Regions from separate parts of the Streptomyces sp. NPDC050548 genome, predicted to be linked through region 2. Evidence: riboswitches for the same ligand, from Rfam matches in the RefSeq annotation. Region 2 holds a riboswitch; the other holds the start of a gene.

Region 1 (7,894 bases), on a different contig from region 2:
CATATGCATTGACACTGCTTACGCAGCACTTATAGACCAGTGAGACTCCTGGGGGTGGTGGTGCCTCACCTCGAACGCTGCCTCATCTCCCCCTAAACCCCCCGCAGTTGCACATCCCGTGAAGGGCAAACGTGTCCATATCTCGACGTTCCGTACGCATCCTCGGTGTCGCGTCCGCCTCGGCCGCGCTCGCGCTCGGATTCGCGGGCAACGCGCTCGCCTGCAACATCAGTGAGTTCTCCGCCGAGGCAGTCTGTGACGGCACCAACGGTGTCATCCACGTCACCGACAAGGACGCCTCCGGCACCCCGGCTGTCATCACCGTGTTCCTTGAGAGCAACGGTGCCGACGCGAAGCAGGTCGGCAAGCCGACCGAGGTCAAGGGCTCGGCCGAAGGCGTCACCGTCACCTTCGCCGAGGACTGGCAGCCGGACGCCAAGTACCGCGTGCACGTCAAGGCCGGCAACCAGGTCGACGAGGACCTCAAGGAACTCCTGACCACCCCGTCCAAGGCCTGCGACACCGAGGAGTCGCCCAGCCCGACTCCGACCGAGGCTTCTCCGACCCCCTCGGAGACCGCCTCGACCCCGGCCGAGTCCGACACCCCGACCCCGTCGGCCTCGGAGAGCAGCAGCACCGCCCCCGCCACGACGACGGACAACGCGCCGTCCCCGGCGGCCGGTAGCTCGAACCTCGCCGAGACCGGTGCCAACTCCAACACCGGCATGATCGCCGGTATCGCGGGCGCGTTCGTCGTCGCGGGCGGCGGAGCCGTCTACTACGGCATGCGCCGTCGCGGTGCGACCAACGGCCGCTGATCCACCCGCTGTTGCTGTTGTGGCCCGTCCGGTTCGTGGGGACGGGCCACACGCATGTCCGCTAGACGCCGTCGAGCACGACGACCTCGGCCGCGTCGAACTCCACCCCGACCGTGTCCCCGACCTCCGGCGCCTCCCGCAGCGCACACGCCGCCTCAAGCCGCGGCGCGCCCTCCGGCTGCAGTTGTACGGCGACATGGGTGCCCCGGAAGGTGCGGGCGGCGACCGTGCAGCGCAGGCCCTCCTCGACGGGCAACAGGCGTACGCCCGCGGGGCGTACGAGGAGCGTGCGGGCGCCCTGGGGAGCGTTCTCGGGGACCGGCACCTTGCCCCAGGGGGTGTCGGCGGCCTCTCCGGCGACCGTGGCCCCCACCACGTTGTCGAAGCCGAGGAAGCGGGCCACGAACTCGTCGGCGGGGCGCTGCCAGACCTCAAGTGGCGTACCGGACTGGGCGATCCGCCCGTCCCGCATCACCACGACCCGGTCGGCCAGCGCGAACGCCTCGCCCTGGTCGTGCGTGACCGCGAGCACGGTCGTGCCCAACGCCCCGAACAGTTCCCGGAGTTCGACGACCAGCCGCTCCCGCAGTGACCGGTCGAGCTGGCCGAGCGGTTCGTCGAGCATGAGGAGCCGAGGGCGGGGCGCGAGGGCGCGGGCCAGCGCCACGCGTTGCTGCTCACCGCCGGACAGCCCCGCGACGGCACGGTGGGCCGCACCCGGGAGTCCGACGAGGTCGAGCAACTCGCCGACCCGGGCGTCCTGTTGTCCCTTCGACGTCCCGTGCATCCGCAGTCCGAAGGCCACGTTGCCGGCCACGTCCCGCTGCGGGAACAGCTGATGGTCCTGGAACATCAGACCCACCCCCCGCTTGTGCGCGGGCACCCCGGCCTGGTCACGTCCGTCGAGCAACACCCGCCCGGAGTCCAGGGGTTGCAGCCCGGCCACCACTCGCAGCAGCGTCGACTTGCCGCTGCCGCTGGGCCCGAGCACACACACGATCTCGTGCTCGGCGACCCCGAGATCGACGGCGTCCAGCACCGGGCGCCCGCCGAACCGTACGGTCGCGCCCGCAAGACTGAGCAGCATGTTCGGCGAAGTCTTCGGCGGCATCTAGAACTCCCCGGTCCGGTCGGTGCGCAGCCGCTCAAGGACCAGCAGGGCCGCCGCGCACACCACCATCAGAATCGTCGAAAGGGCCATCGCCTGGCCGTAGTTGAGATCACCGGGCCGGGACAGCAGCCGCGCCACCGCGACCGGCAGCGTCGGGTTGTCGGGCCGCGCGATGAACACCGTCGCCCCGAACTCCCCCAGCGACACCGCGAACGCGAACCCGGCGGCGATCAGCAACGCCCGCCGCACCAGCGGCAGATCGACCTCCCGCCACACCCGCCAGGGCGAGGCCCCGAGCACGGCCGCCGCCTCCCGCAGCCGCCCGTCCACCGCCCGCAGCACGGGCAGCATGGTCCGTACGACGAAGGGGACGCCGACCAACGCCTGCGCGAGCGGCACCAGGATCCATGAACTCCGCAGATCCAGCGGGGGTTTGTCGAGCGAGATCAGAAACCCGAAGCCGACCGTCACCGCCGACACCCCGAGCGGCAGCATCAGCAGCGCGTCGAAGCCTCGCACCAACCTGCCCGCGTCGCGCCGGGTCAGCGCCGCGGCGGCGAGCCCGCCGATCACCACGGCAATGGCGGTGGCGGCGACGGCGTACTCCAGCGAGTTGCCGATCGCGGCGATCGGCGGGACCAGGAAGGTGCCGCCGTCGTCGTGGGTCAGCGCCCGGTAGTAGCCGAAGTCCGGTGAGTCCAGCGACCGTTGGACCAGCACGGCGAGCGGCAGGACGAGCAGCAGCAGGACGGAGACGAGCACTCCGGCGAGCAGGGACCACTGCCCGGCTCCGCGCGGGCGGCGGGCGGTCACCGAGGGGTCGACCAGCCGTAGGGCCGTCTCCCGTCGTCGTACGGTCCAGGCGTGGACGGCGAGGATCGTGCCCACCGCGACGAACTGGACGATCGTCAGCACGGCCGCCGTGGAGAGGTCGAAGATCTCGGAGGTCTGGCGGTAGATCTCCACTTCGAGGGTCGAGAAGGCCGGGCCGCCGAGGATCTGCACCACGCCGAAGGACGTGAAGGTGAAGAGGAAGACCATCAGCGCGGCGGCGGCCACGGCGGGCGCGAGCGCGGGCAGCGTCACCTTCCGCCAGGCTCGCAGCCGGGAGGCGCCGAGCATCCGCGCGGCCTCCTCCTGACGCGGGTCGAGCTGGGCCCACAGGCCGCCCACCGTCCGTACGACGACCGCGTAGTTGAAGAAGACGTGCGCGAGCAGGATGGCCCACACGGTGGTGTCCAGCCGTACGCCCCACAGGTCGTCGAGGAGTCCGCCCCGGCCGACGAGCGCGAGGAAGGCCGTACCGACGACGACCGTGGGCAGCACGAAGGGGACCGTCACGACGGCCCGCAGCACATGTCTGCCGGGGAAGTCGAAGCGCGCGAAGACATACGCGCCGGGGAGCGCGATCAGCAGCGTGAGCGCGGTGGAGGCGAGCGCCTGCCAGGTGGTGAACCACAGGACGTGCCGCATGTCGGACTGGGCCAGCACGTCCCCGATCCGGCCCAACTGCCAGGCGCCGTCCACCTTGAGGCCCCGCCCGACGATCGCGACGACGGGGTAGGCGAAGAACACCGCGAAGAACGCGACGGGCAGAGCCATGAGGCCGAGCCGCGTCACGTTCCCCTTCCGGGTCCTGCGGGGGGCTACTTCAGTACGAGCGAGGTCCACGACTTGACCCACTGGTCCCGGTCGGCGGCGATCTTCGCGGGGGCCATGGTCTCGGGGTCCTCGGCCTGCGGACCGTACTTCGTGAACTCGGCCGGCACGGTCGCCCCCTCGACCACCGGGTAGACGAACATGTTGAGCGGCATGTCCTGCTGGAACTCCTTGGTCAGCAGGAAGTCGATGAAGGCCTTGCCGCCCTTGGTGTTCTTGGCGTTGCTGAGCAGTCCCGCGTACTCGGTCTGCCGGAAGCAGGTGCCGTACGACACCCCGGTCGGCGCGGTGGTCGGCTTCGGGTCGCCGTATATGACCTCGGCGGGCGGCGAGGAGGCGTACGAGACGACGAGGGGCCGGTCGCCGCCCGCCTTCTTGCCACCGGCGGAACCGGAGAACTCCTGGTCGTAGGCCTGCTCCCAGCCGTCGACGACCTTCACGCCGTTGGCCTTGAGCTGCTTCCAGTAGCCCTGCCAACCTCCATCCCCGTACTGCGCGGCGCTGCCGAGCAGGAAGCCGAGGCCGGGTGAGGAGGTGGCCGCGTTCTCGGTGACGAGGAGGTTCTTGTACTCGGGCTTGACCAGGTCCGCGAAGGTGGCCGGCGGGGTCAGCCTGTGCTTGGTGAAGTACGCCTTGTCGTAGTTGACGCAGATGTCGCCGGTGTCGATGGGCGTGACCCGGTGCTTGGTCTCGTCGACGCGGTACGCGGGCTTGACGGTGGCGGAGCCCTTCGCGTCGTAGGACTGGAAGAGGCCGTTGTCGAGAGCGCGGGAGAGCAGGGTGTTGTCGACTCCGAAGAAGACGTCGCCCTGGGGGTTGTCCTTGGTCAGGATCGCCTTGTTGACGGCCTGCCCGGCGTCGCCGTCCTTGAGGACCTTGACGGTGTACCCGGACTGGCTCTCGAAGTCTTTCAGCACGCTCTTCGAGACGGCCCACGAGTCGTGGCTGACGAGGGTGACGGTCTTGTCGGATCCGGAGCCGCCGCTCCCGTCCGACCCCGACCCGCACGCGGAGAGCGTGACCAGGCCGAGGCCCACGAGGACAGCACAGTACTTCTTGGTGTTCACGGTGATGACCGAACTTCCTACCCAGAATGACCTGGGCGAGGTTCAGAGGGTCTGCGGCCCGATTGCCGCACTCTCAGCGCTGCGCGCTCCCCTGTCGGATATGAAGGTGTACGTACAGGTGGTACGGGTGAAGGTTACCTCTCGGTGGCCGCCAGCTGACCGCACGCTCCGTCGATCTCCTGGCCACGGGTGTCCCGGACGGTGACCGGCACCCCATGGGCCGCGATGGCCTCGACGAACGCCTTCTCGTCCTCGGGGCGGGAGGCCGTCCACTTCGAGCCCGGCGTCGGGTTGAGCGGGATCAGGTTGACGTGCACGGGCTTGCCCTTGAGGAGGCGGCCGAGCCGATCGCCGCGCCACGCCTGGTCGTTGATGTCACGGATCAGCGCGTACTCGATGGACAGCCGGCGTCCCGACTTCGCCGCGTACTCCCAGCCGGCGTCGAGGACCTCGCGCACCTTCCACCGGGTGTTCACGGGGACCAGGGTGTCGCGCAGCTCGTCGTCGGGCGCGTGCAGCGAGATCGCGAGCCGGCACTTGAAGCCCTCGTCCGCGAAGCGGTGGATCGCCGGGACGAGTCCGACCGTCGAGACGGTGATCCCGCGCTGCGAGAGCCCGAGGCCGTCCGGCTCGGGGTCGGTGAGGGCGCGGATGGACTGGACGACCCTCCTGTAGTTGGCGAGGGGCTCGCCCATGCCCATGAAGACGATGTTGGAGAGGCGGGCGGGACCGCCGGGAATCTCGCCGTCGCGCAGCGCGCGCATCCCGTCCACGATCTGGTGCACGATCTCACCGGTCGACAGATTGCGATCGAGGCCGGCCTGTCCGGTGGCGCAGAACGGGCAGTTCATGCCACACCCCGCCTGCGAGCTGATGCACATGGTGACCCGGTCCGGGTACCGCATCAGCACGGACTCGACGAGCGTCCCGTCGAACAGCCGCCACAGCGTCTTGCGGGTGGTCTCCTGGTCGGTCGACAGATGCCGTACGACCGTCATCAGCTCAGGGAGCAGCGCTTCCTGCAGCTTGGCGCGCGAACCGGCGGGGATGTCGGTCCACTCCGCCGGGTCGTGCGCGAGGCGTGCGAAGTAGTGCTGCGAGAGCTGCTTGGCGCGAAAGGGCTTCTCCCCGATCGCGGCGACGGCTTCCTTGCGCTCGGCGGGCGTGAGATCGGCAAGGTGCCGCGGCGGCTTCTGGGCTCCGCGGGGGGCGACGAATGTGAGTTCTCCGGGCTTAGGCATGGCTGTACCAGTGTCGCAGATCGTTTGACGTGATCCGTTTACGGTGATCCGCTTCACCCGGTCTCAGCCGATGTGCTCCAGGTGCTCCTTCAGGAGCTTCTCGTTGTGGGGCATCTCGCGTCGGACCTGGGGGCGGACGACGAGGGGCAGCAGGACCTTGCCGATGCCGTGTCCCTCGAAGTCGAGGTCCATCGTCACCCGGGTACGGCGGCCGTCGTCGACGGGTGAGATCTCGCCGCGGAAGGTGCCCCTGATGGGGCCGTCGATCCCGCGCACGGTCCAGGAGTGCGGCGGCTGGAACTCGGTGCACTCCATGGTCATCGCCATGTCGCGGCGACCCACGTGCCGGGTGACGCGGACCCGGGAACCGAGGCCGAAAGGTCGGTCGTCGAGCTGCTGCGCGGACACCGCGCTCTCCTGCCACTCGCGGAGGTGGGAGGGGTCGATGACGTACTCCCAGGCGTCCTCGGGACGGCAGTCCACGTCGAACTCTTCATGGAAGGCGGACATGACGCCCTCCTTCGTTCAGGGCGGTCCCCCTTTTGTGAGGGCTTACACCGAAATCGTACGACCGGGCGCCCCCGTCCTGTACAGGTCGGGGGCGCCCGGAATGCCGTAGGACCGGACGACCTCAGGCCGAACCCACGAACAGCACGAACAGCAGCCACACCACCGGCGCCGTCGGCAGCAAGGAGTCCAGGCGGTCCATGATGCCGCCGTGGCCCGGCAGCAGGGTGCCCATGTCCTTGATGCCGAGGTCCCGCTTGATCATGGACTCGCCGAGGTCGCCCAGCGTGGCGCTGGCCGCGACCGCGAGGCCCAGCAGCAGCCCCTGCCACCAGCTGCCGTCGTCGATCAGGAACTGCATGCACAGCGCGCCCGCCACCATCGCGAAGGACACCGCTCCGAAGAGGCCCTCGCGGGTCTTTCCGGGGCTGATGCGCGGGGCGAGCTTGTGCGTGCCGAAGCGCCAGCCGACGGCGTAGGCGCCCGTGTCGCTGACGACCGTCAGCAGCAGGAACGTCATGACCCGCCAGGCGCCGTCGTCCGCGGTGAGCATCAGGGCGACGAATGTGGCCAGGAACGGCACGTAGAACGCCGCGAAGACGCCCGCCGTGACGTCCTTGAGGTAGCCCTCCGGCGGTTCCGTCATCCGCCAGACCAGGACGGCCAGCGCGGTGAGCGCCATGGCGACCCAGGCGCCCTCGGGACCCCGGACGTAACCGGCGACGACCATCGCCGCACCGCCGACCGCGAGGGGCACGAGGGGCGCCTTGATGCCCTTGCGCTCCTGCAACCGTGAGGTCAGCTCCCACAGGCCCACCACGACGGCGACCGCTATCACGCCGACGAACACGGCCTTGACGACGAACAGGGACGCGATGATCACCGCGCCGAGTCCGACCCCGACCCCTATGGCCGCACCGAGGTCCCGGCCCGCGCTCTTCTTCTGCGGGGCGGGCGCCGGTGGCGGGACGTCGGGCATGGGCTCCGGATTCTGCGGCACCGCCCCGTAGGGCTGCGCCTGCGGCGTGTCAAAGGGCTCCGTCCGCGGGTCGTACGACGGCGACTGCCGTACGTCGTACGGCGGTTGCTGCGTCTCGTCGCGGAACGTCTCGTCGCGGAACAAGGGGCCGCTCAGCCGAGCGGCCCCCCGGTCGTCATCCTGGTGTCCGCCGTATGCGGGCTCGTCGGGCACGATGGGCATGGGGCGAGTCTGCTGCGCCTCAGGCGCATCGTACGTGGGACCCGCCGGGGCAGCCCCCTGGACAGGCCCCTGGTCGGACGGCCCCCAGTACCCGGCTTGTGGCGGTGCCCCCCAGGAAGAGTCGTTCATCAGACCTCTAGCAGCTCCGCTTCCTTGTGCTTGAGGAGTTCGTCCACCTGGGCGACGTACTTCGCCGTGGTGTCGTCGAGCTCCTTCTCGGCGCGGCGGCCCTCGTCCTCGCCGATGTCGCCGTCCTTGATCGCCTTGTCGATCGCTTCCTTGGCCTTGCG
Region 2 (7,894 bases):
GAGCGACGGGCGGAGAGGTAAAGGACGAGGGCGATGCGAGAGATCTTCGGCGGACTGCCGTGGTGGGTGAAGTGGGTCGCGGTGCCGGTCATCGCGCTGGTCGTGTTCGGCGGGCTGATAGCGACCGTCGTGGGCTTTGTCATCGGACTGCTCTTCAAGGCGCTGGTCTTCGTGGCGCTGGTCGGCGGACTGATCTACGTCGTACGGAAGTTCACGGCGGGTTCCTCCTCACGCAGCGACTGGTGAGGCCCTGTCGGGCAACCGGTGATCGGTAACAGGAATCACCGGTTCCCTCGGGCGGGGGAAGTTTTCCGGACAGGCCGTCCGCGGGCGGTGGCGGGCGGTTACAGTCCGGAATTCGACGCGGGGACGAACCCCGCGGGCGGCGCACCCCCTCCCCGTGTTCCCCGCACGGGCTGCCCCCTCGCGCTCCGGAAGTGACCCTTGGCCACGGTTGACACCGCACCCGTAGAACCGCACGCACCTCCCACCCAGCCCGGCCCGCCGACCTGGCCGAGTTCGGTGGCGATCCCCGCCCAGCTGCGCCCCGTGGCGGCCCCGCCGCGGCAGCGCACCGCGACAGCCCCCGAGCCCCAGCCCGCCGCCACCCTCATCGGCTCCGTGCAGCGGGCGATGCGGCTGCTGGAGTCCGTCGCCGCGCACGAACACGGCGCGCCCGCGAAGCAGTTGGCCCGCGAGACCGGTCTCGCGCTTCCCACGGCGTACCACCTGCTGCGCACCCTCGTGCACGAGGGCTATCTCCGGCGCGACAAAGGGCTGTTCTTCCTCGGTGAGGCTGCCGAGAGGCTGAGCACCAGCGGGGCGCAGGAGAAACGTCGCAGCACGCTCGTGGACGCGCTTGCGGCCTGGCGGGATGCGATCGGTGTGCCGGTCTACTACGCGATGTACCGCGACGGTGAGATCGAGGTCATGTGCGTCTCCGACAGCCCCGGCAACCCGGCGGTCGAGGAGTGGGCCGACTTCCGTGAGACGGGGCACGCGCACGCCATCGGCCAGTGTCTGCTGGCGCAGTTGGACGAGGGCGCCCGGCGCGACCACCTCGACCGCTACCCCGCGCAGTCACTCACGCCGTACACCGTGCGGGACGGTCACGCCCTGCTGCGGCGCCTGGAGCGGATGCGGCGGATGGAGCTGGTGGTGGAGCGTCAGGAGTACGCGCTGGGGACCGTCTGCGCGGCGATTCCGATCACGCTCGGCAGTACGGCCGCCACGATGGCCATTTCTCTCCCTTCGCATCAGGCCGACCGTCTGGCGGCCGCTGCCCGGGAGTTGCAGACCGAGGTCGGCAGGCTGCTGGGGTCGCTCGCGCTCTCTATCAGTATCTGAAAAATTACTCCTTGTGATCTGTTGTGTACGTTCAGCAATATTCCTTCAGTGTCACGGGGATCATTCCCAGCCAGTCGGCGGCAATTGACGGGATAGGCGATGCGCGAGTCCGTACAGGCAGAGGTCATGATGAGCTTCCTCGTCTCCGAGGAGCTCTCCTTCCGTATCCCGGTCGAACTGGGCTACGAGACATGCGATCCGTACGCCGTACGGCTGACCTTCCATTTGCCGGGGGATGCCCCGGTGACCTGGGCTTTCGGCCGGGAGCTGCTGATCGATGGGGTGGGCCGGGCGTCCGGGGACGGTGATGTCCGGATCGAGCCGGTCGATCCCGAGACGCTGGGCGAAGTGCTGATCAGGCTTCAGGTGGGCGGCGACCAGGCGCTGTTCCGCACCGGCGCGGCCCCGCTCGTGGCGTTCCTGGACCGCACCGACCGGCTGGTTCCGCTCGGTCAGGAAGGCGCGCTGGCGGATTTCGACGCCCACCTCGACGAGGCACTGGACCGCATCCTGGCGGAGGAGCAGAGCACCGGTTGAAGCGTTGCCATGGTGGCGGGGGGAGTTGGCGTAACGCTTCGCCAACAGGCCCGAAATCGCAGGCGGCATCTGCGGAGCCCTGAAAGACCGCCGGGGTCGAGAGGGCTCGGAAGCGGCCAGGAGCCCGATAGGAGCCCGGGGAGGCCGGAGGAGTCCCGGCCGGGCCTGAAGGTTGCAGGAACGCTTCTCCGGGGCCCTGCACGGCGGTTCCCGCCGTCCTCAGTGCTTGCGGCGTCGGCCCTTCCCGCCGCGGGCCGGCGTGGGCTTGCCGGCCGGCGCCGTCGCGATCCCGGCGCCGGGCGCTGCTGTGGCCGCCCCGGCAACCCCCGCCGGAACCGGGTCGCTGCCGGACCGGTCCGCCGAGACCACCAGGGCCGCGAGCGCCGTGGTGACCGGCACCGAAGCGACCAGGCCGATCGAGCCCACCAGCGTGCGCACGATCTCCTCGGCGACCAACTCGCTGTTGGCGACCGACCCCACGCTGCTCTGCGCGATGGAGAAGAGCAGCAGCAGCGGCAGGGCGGCGCCCGCGTAGGCGAGGACGAGCGTGTTGACGACGGACGCGATGTGGTCGCGGCCGATCCGGATACCGGCGCGGTACAGCCCGCGCCAGCCCATCGCCGGGTTGGCCTCGTGCAGCTCCCAGACCGCCGACGTCTGCGTGACCGTCACATCGTCGAGCACACCGAGCGAACCGATGATGACGCCGGCGAGCAGCAGACCACTCATGTCGATCGACGGGTACAGCCCGTGGATCAGGCCCGTGTTGTCGTCCGTGTTGCCGGTCAGCGCGGCCCAGTCGATGAACCCCGAACCCAGGACGCCGATCAGCACCAGCGACATCAGCGTGCCGAGCACCGCCACGGACGTACGGGCCGACAGCCCGTGGCACATGTAGAGGGCGATCAGCATGATGGCACTCGATCCGACCACCGCCACGATCAGCGGGTTCGAGCCGTGCAGGATCGCGGGCAGGATGAAGAAGTTGAGGATCATGAAGCTGATGGCCAGCGCGACCAGTGCCATGACGCCACGCAGCCTGCCCACCACCACGACGGCCAGGGCGAAGATCCCGGCGAGCAGCGCCATCGGGAACTTACGGTTCACGTCGGTGACCGAGTACTGCAGATCCCGGGGCGCGGAGGGCTCGTAGGCGACCACGACCTTCTCGCCCTCGTGCAACTGCCGCGACTGGTCGGGCTGCACGATCTCCGTGAACGTACGGCCCTTGTCCTTGCCCGTGCTGACCGTGACCGTGGCCTTCTTGCAGGTGCCGCCCGCCTCCTGCTGCGCCGAGGAGCCCTCGGCCGTGGAGGTGTCGCCCGTCGCGCCCCCGCCCGAGGCGTTCACGGAGGCGCAGCTCACGCTGACGACCTTGGTGACCGTCGCCTGCTGCGTCTGCCGGTCGAAGCCGACGCCGGTGCGCTTGTGGGACGGGGCGCCGCCCGGCCACAGCACCACCATGCCGACCACCACCGCCACCGTGAACGGGATCAGGATCGCCGCGATGACCTTCCGGAGGTGTCGGGAGACGGGGGCGGCGGGACCGTGGCTGTGCGAGTGGCCGTGCCCACCTCCCGCGCCGGAACCGTGCCCGCCGTCCCCACCGGAGCTGTGGTCGTCCCCGGACCCGGAACCGTGGTCGCCATCGGAACCGTGGCCGTGGTCATGGCCATGCGGCGGCCCGGTCGGCGGGTACGGGGGCTGCTGCGTCGTGGTCACCGCCCGATCATCGCAAGAACGCCGGAGGCCCACTGTTCACCGCGCCACATATGACGCTAGCGTGGAGCCACCTTTGCACACGCGGGAGCTCGGAGCACCGGGCTGAGAGGGCGCTGACCTCCGTCTCTGCGATGTTTCACGGGAAACGTCACCTGTATCGAGTGATGTTTCACATGAAACATCGGCTGACGGAAGCCGCTGCGTCGACCGCCGAACCTGTTACCGGGTAATGCCGGCGTAGGGAGTAGGTCTCATGACCAACAAGGACGCACACACGTCTGCCTTCAGCCAGGACGAACAGCCCATTCCGGGCGAGGAGTTCGCGCGGGCCGAGCAGCCGACGGGGGCCGAGGAGTCCCCTGCGGCCGGGAAGTCCGCCGGCTGGCACAAGGGGTACGTCGAGGGCTCGCGGCCCGATCTGCGGGTGCCGGTCCGTCAGGTGCACCTCACCAACGGACAGTCCGTGACGCTGTACGACACCTCCGGCCCGTACACCGATCCGCTCGTCGACACCGACGTCCGCAGGGGGCTGGCGCCGCTGCGGGAGAACTGGATCATCGCCCGGGGCGACACCGAGGAGTACGCGGGCCGTCCCCTCCGTCCCGAGGACGACGGAATCAAGCACACCTCACCGCGCGGTGGACTGCGCAACCTCGACGCGGTGTTCCCAGGCCGCCCGCGGCAGCCACGCCGAGGACGCGAGGGCACGGCGGTGACTCAACTCGCCTACGCGCGACGGGGCGAGATCACGCCCGAGATGGAGTTCGTGGCCGTACGGGAGAAGGTGTCGCCCGTGGTGGTCCGGGAGGAGATCGCGGCCGGGCGGGCGGTGCTGCCGGCCAACGTCAACCACCCCGAGATCGAGCCGATGATCATCGGCAAGCGGTTCCTGGTGAAGGTCAACGCCAACATCGGAAATTCCGCGGTCACTTCCTCCATCGAGGAGGAGGTCGAGAAGATGACCTGGGCGACCCGCTGGGGCGCCGACACGGTCATGGACCTGTCCACCGGCCGCAACATCCACACCACCCGCGAGTGGGTGCTGCGCAACTCCCCCGTCCCCATCGGCACGGTGCCGCTCTACCAGGCGCTCGAAAAGGTCGACGGCCGCGCCGAGGAGCTGACCTGGGAGATCTACAAGGACACGGTCCTCGAACAGGCCGAACAGGGCGTGGACTACATGACCGTTCACGCGGGCGTACGGCTGCCGTTCGTACCGCTCACGGCGAACCGCAAGACCGGCATCGTCTCGCGCGGCGGCTCGATCATGGCGGCCTGGTGCCTGGCCCACCACAAGGAATCGTTCCTCTACGAGAACTTCGAGGAGCTGTGCGAGATCCTCGCCGCCTACGACGTCACGTACTCGCTGGGCGACGGCCTTCGGCCCGGGTCGATCGCGGACGCCAACGACGAGGCGCAGTTCGCCGAGTTGAGGACGCTCGGGGAACTCAACACGATCGCGAAGCGTTTCAACGTACAGACCATGATCGAGGGCCCGGGGCATGTCCCGATGCACAAGATCAAGGAGAACATCGACCTTCAGCAGGAGATCTGTGATGAAGCTCCGTTCTATACGCTCGGCCCGCTGACGACGGACGTCGCGCCTGCGTACGACCACATCACTTCCGGCATCGGTGCCGCGATGATCGCCTGGTGGGGCACGGCCATGCTCTGCTATGTCACGCCCAAGGAGCACTTGGGCCTGCCCAATCGTGACGACGTCAAGACCGGCGTCATCACCTACAAGATCGCCGCCCACGCAGCCGACCTCGCCAAGGGGCACCCAGGTGCACAGGAGTGGGACGACGCGCTGTCCGACGCCCGCTTCGAGTTCCGCTGGGAGGACCAGTTCAACCTGGCCCTCGACCCGGTCACCGCACGGGAGTTCCACGACGAGACACTCCCCGCGGAGCCGGCCAAGACGGCTCACTTCTGCTCGATGTGCGGGCCGAAGTTCTGCTCGATGAAGATCTCCCAGGACATCCGCCGTGAACACGGCGGCACCCAGGCGGAGGTCGAGGAGGGTATGGCGCGGAAGTCGAAGGAGTTCGCGGCGGCGGGCAACCGGGTGTATCTGCCGATCGCCGACTGACGACGACCGGCCGGGTCGGACACGGTCCAGCACGGTGTCTAGCTCTTCGGCGAGCCCTTGGTCGATGTGTTGTCGCACAGGGCGTGGTCGACCAGGGTGCCTGTCGCGCGGTTGAGGGCGGTGAGGTCCGGGGGTGCGGTGGTGGTCGTGATGGAGACGGTCACCGCGCGTCGGCCGTCGGCGCTCACCGCGGGGCGGGTGTTGACGCCGACTCCGTCGCCCTCGTGGGTGTAGTAGAAACCGCCGCAGGAGAGCGGGATTTTGCGCAGGCCGAGGCCGTAGGTGCCCTCGGGCATCTCGGCCACGTCCTCCGGGTCGTCGGTCCGCCGCACGGTCTGCCGCATCTCGCGCCACTGCGCGGCGGGTAGCAGCCGGCCGTCGGCCAGCGCGCGGAAGAAGGTGTTCAGGTCGGCCGTGGTGCTCACCACACCGGAGTCCGCGGTGTGCTGGAGGCTGTGATCGGTGACGTCGAGACGCTTGCCGTCGGCGGTCGTCAGGTATGCGTTCACGTGCGGGTCGGGCAGGAACGGGTCGAGCCCGGGGATGGAGGTGTTGCGCAGTCCGAGCTTCGCGATGATCCGGTGGGTGACCAGGTCCTGCCAGCTCGCGCCACCGGCCTTCTCGGCGATCATCCCGGCCAGCAGGTAGTTGGTGTTGGAGTACGCCCATCGGGTGGCCCCGCCGGGCTGCCCGGGCTGCGGGACGAAGAGCGGGTGGTGCTTCATCGCGACCGCGACCATGTCGGCCGCCGGGGTGGTGTCGTAGCGGACCTCGTCGAAGTGGTTGAACAGGCGGTCCTGGATCTCCGGGTCGTCGACGTAGTCGTAGAGGCCGCTGGTCTGGCGGAGCAGGTCGCGGACGGTGATGCGGGTGCCGTCGTTGCCGTTGCCCGTGACGACTCCCGGCAGCCAGTGTTCGACGGTGTCGTCGAGTGACAGCCGTTTCTCCGCCACGAGTTGGAGGACGACGGTCGCCACGAACGTCTTCGTCGTGCTCGCCACGCGGAAGTGCGCGTTCCAGGGGATCGGTGCCGTGGAGCCGGCCGTGCGGGTACCGATGCGGGCCATGAGCGGTGCGCCGTGGGGTCCGTCGACCCTGGCCAGCACGTTCACGTCGCCGCCTCCGGCCAGCCGTACGGCGGCCAGGTCACGCTGGAGCATGGCCTCGTCGTACGAGTGGGAGGGGTGGTTCGCCGCCGGCTGTCCGGTGGTCGCGGTCGCGGCCATGGGTGAGGCCAGTGCGAGCAACGCCGCTGCCAGTACGGCGGCGCCGGTCTTCCTCGACGACGGTGTCTGCATGTTCGAATCCCCCGTTGCTCCTGGTGCTGATCGGTGACGATCACCAGCCAACCCGGTCAAGTCGCGGGGGAGGATGGGGCTGCCCGCCGAATCCGGGGTCCGGGTAACCCCCGTACGAGTCCAGCGCGGCGAAACCCGCTGGACGTCGTAACGGAAGAGAGAAGATCACGCGTGCCGCGATCAAGGTCTCTACCCTGCCTGGCATGGGTGGGATCGATCTGGGCAACGGGGTTGTCGGCGCCGTGCTGGGCATGCTGGTCGCGGTGCTGTTCCAGGATCCGCTGCAGAACAGCTGGTACAGGCTGCGCGCCCGCTCGAAGAGCGCGGTACGCGGGCTGCGTCGGCAGGAGGAGTCGAGTCCGGTGTGGCGGACGTTCTCCCTCGGTCCGCTGCACACCTCTGCCCTGATCGTCGAGGGCGACGGGGAATCGTCCATACCGGCGCAGGCCGTCTACATCCAGGTATTGGACCAGGAAATCGAGCTGCCCCCGGACATGGCGGGCTGGCGGGCCGAGATAGAGGAAGAAAGCGCGCGACTGCAGGCAGAGGGCCGAACACCGTTGTGGAACGGGCCGCGATACGCGGTCGAGACGGTAGGAATATCCCGGACCGCGCTCGACGAACAGCCGGAAATCCACCTTCGTCTGCGTCCGACGGACTACTACACTTTTCTTGCGGCCCAGCAATTGGATCGTCGCCTGTCCGACGGGACCACCCCTCGTTCGCGCTATCTCGATCCCGAGGACCCGCTGTCGGCACCCGCTTTTCTGCAATGCAGTCTCGCGGTGAACATCGCGGTGGTGACGGCCGACGACATGCTGATCGTCAGCCGGCGCAGTGACCGGGTGCGTATGGCCCCAGGCGTGTGGAACTCGTCCCTCAATGAGGGCATGTCACG

Evidence for each region. A riboswitch is a leader RNA that binds a small molecule or an ion and turns the genes downstream of it on or off. The one in region 2 is predicted to bind thiamine pyrophosphate.
Region 1: linked by a shared signal. The riboswitch ahead of ACIBJH_RS14970 (thiamine ABC transporter substrate binding subunit) and the one ahead of thiC (phosphomethylpyrimidine synthase ThiC) in region 2 are both predicted to bind thiamine pyrophosphate.

Annotation. Positions count from the first base shown of each region.
Region 1 covers NZ_JBITGV010000004.1:378,396-386,289, reverse strand. Annotated here, with positions in the region: gene ACIBJH_RS14985 (LAETG motif-containing sortase-dependent surface protein) at 132-818, shown strand; gene ACIBJH_RS14980 (ABC transporter ATP-binding protein) at 880-1,929, opposite strand; gene ACIBJH_RS14975 (ABC transporter permease) at 1,930-3,531, opposite strand; gene ACIBJH_RS14970 (thiamine ABC transporter substrate binding subunit) at 3,576-4,655, opposite strand; TPP riboswitch at 4,652-4,758, opposite strand; gene rlmN (23S rRNA (adenine(2503)-C(2))-methyltransferase RlmN) at 4,790-5,896, opposite strand; gene ACIBJH_RS14960 (SRPBCC family protein) at 5,960-6,406, opposite strand; gene ACIBJH_RS14955 (phosphatidate cytidylyltransferase) at 6,528-7,733, opposite strand; gene frr (ribosome recycling factor) at 7,733-7,894, opposite strand, start outside.
Region 2 covers NZ_JBITGV010000017.1:52,884-60,777, forward strand. Annotated here, with positions in the region: gene ACIBJH_RS36665 (DUF5326 family protein) at 34-246, shown strand; gene ACIBJH_RS36670 (IclR family transcriptional regulator C-terminal domain-containing protein) at 445-1,347, shown strand; gene ACIBJH_RS36675 (SsgA family sporulation/cell division regulator) at 1,447-1,884, shown strand; gene ACIBJH_RS36680 (YibE/F family protein) at 2,104-3,606, opposite strand; TPP riboswitch at 3,678-3,867, shown strand; gene thiC (phosphomethylpyrimidine synthase ThiC) at 3,860-5,698, shown strand; gene ACIBJH_RS36690 (serine hydrolase domain-containing protein) at 5,737-6,996, opposite strand; gene ACIBJH_RS36695 (hypothetical protein) at 7,200-7,894, shown strand, end outside.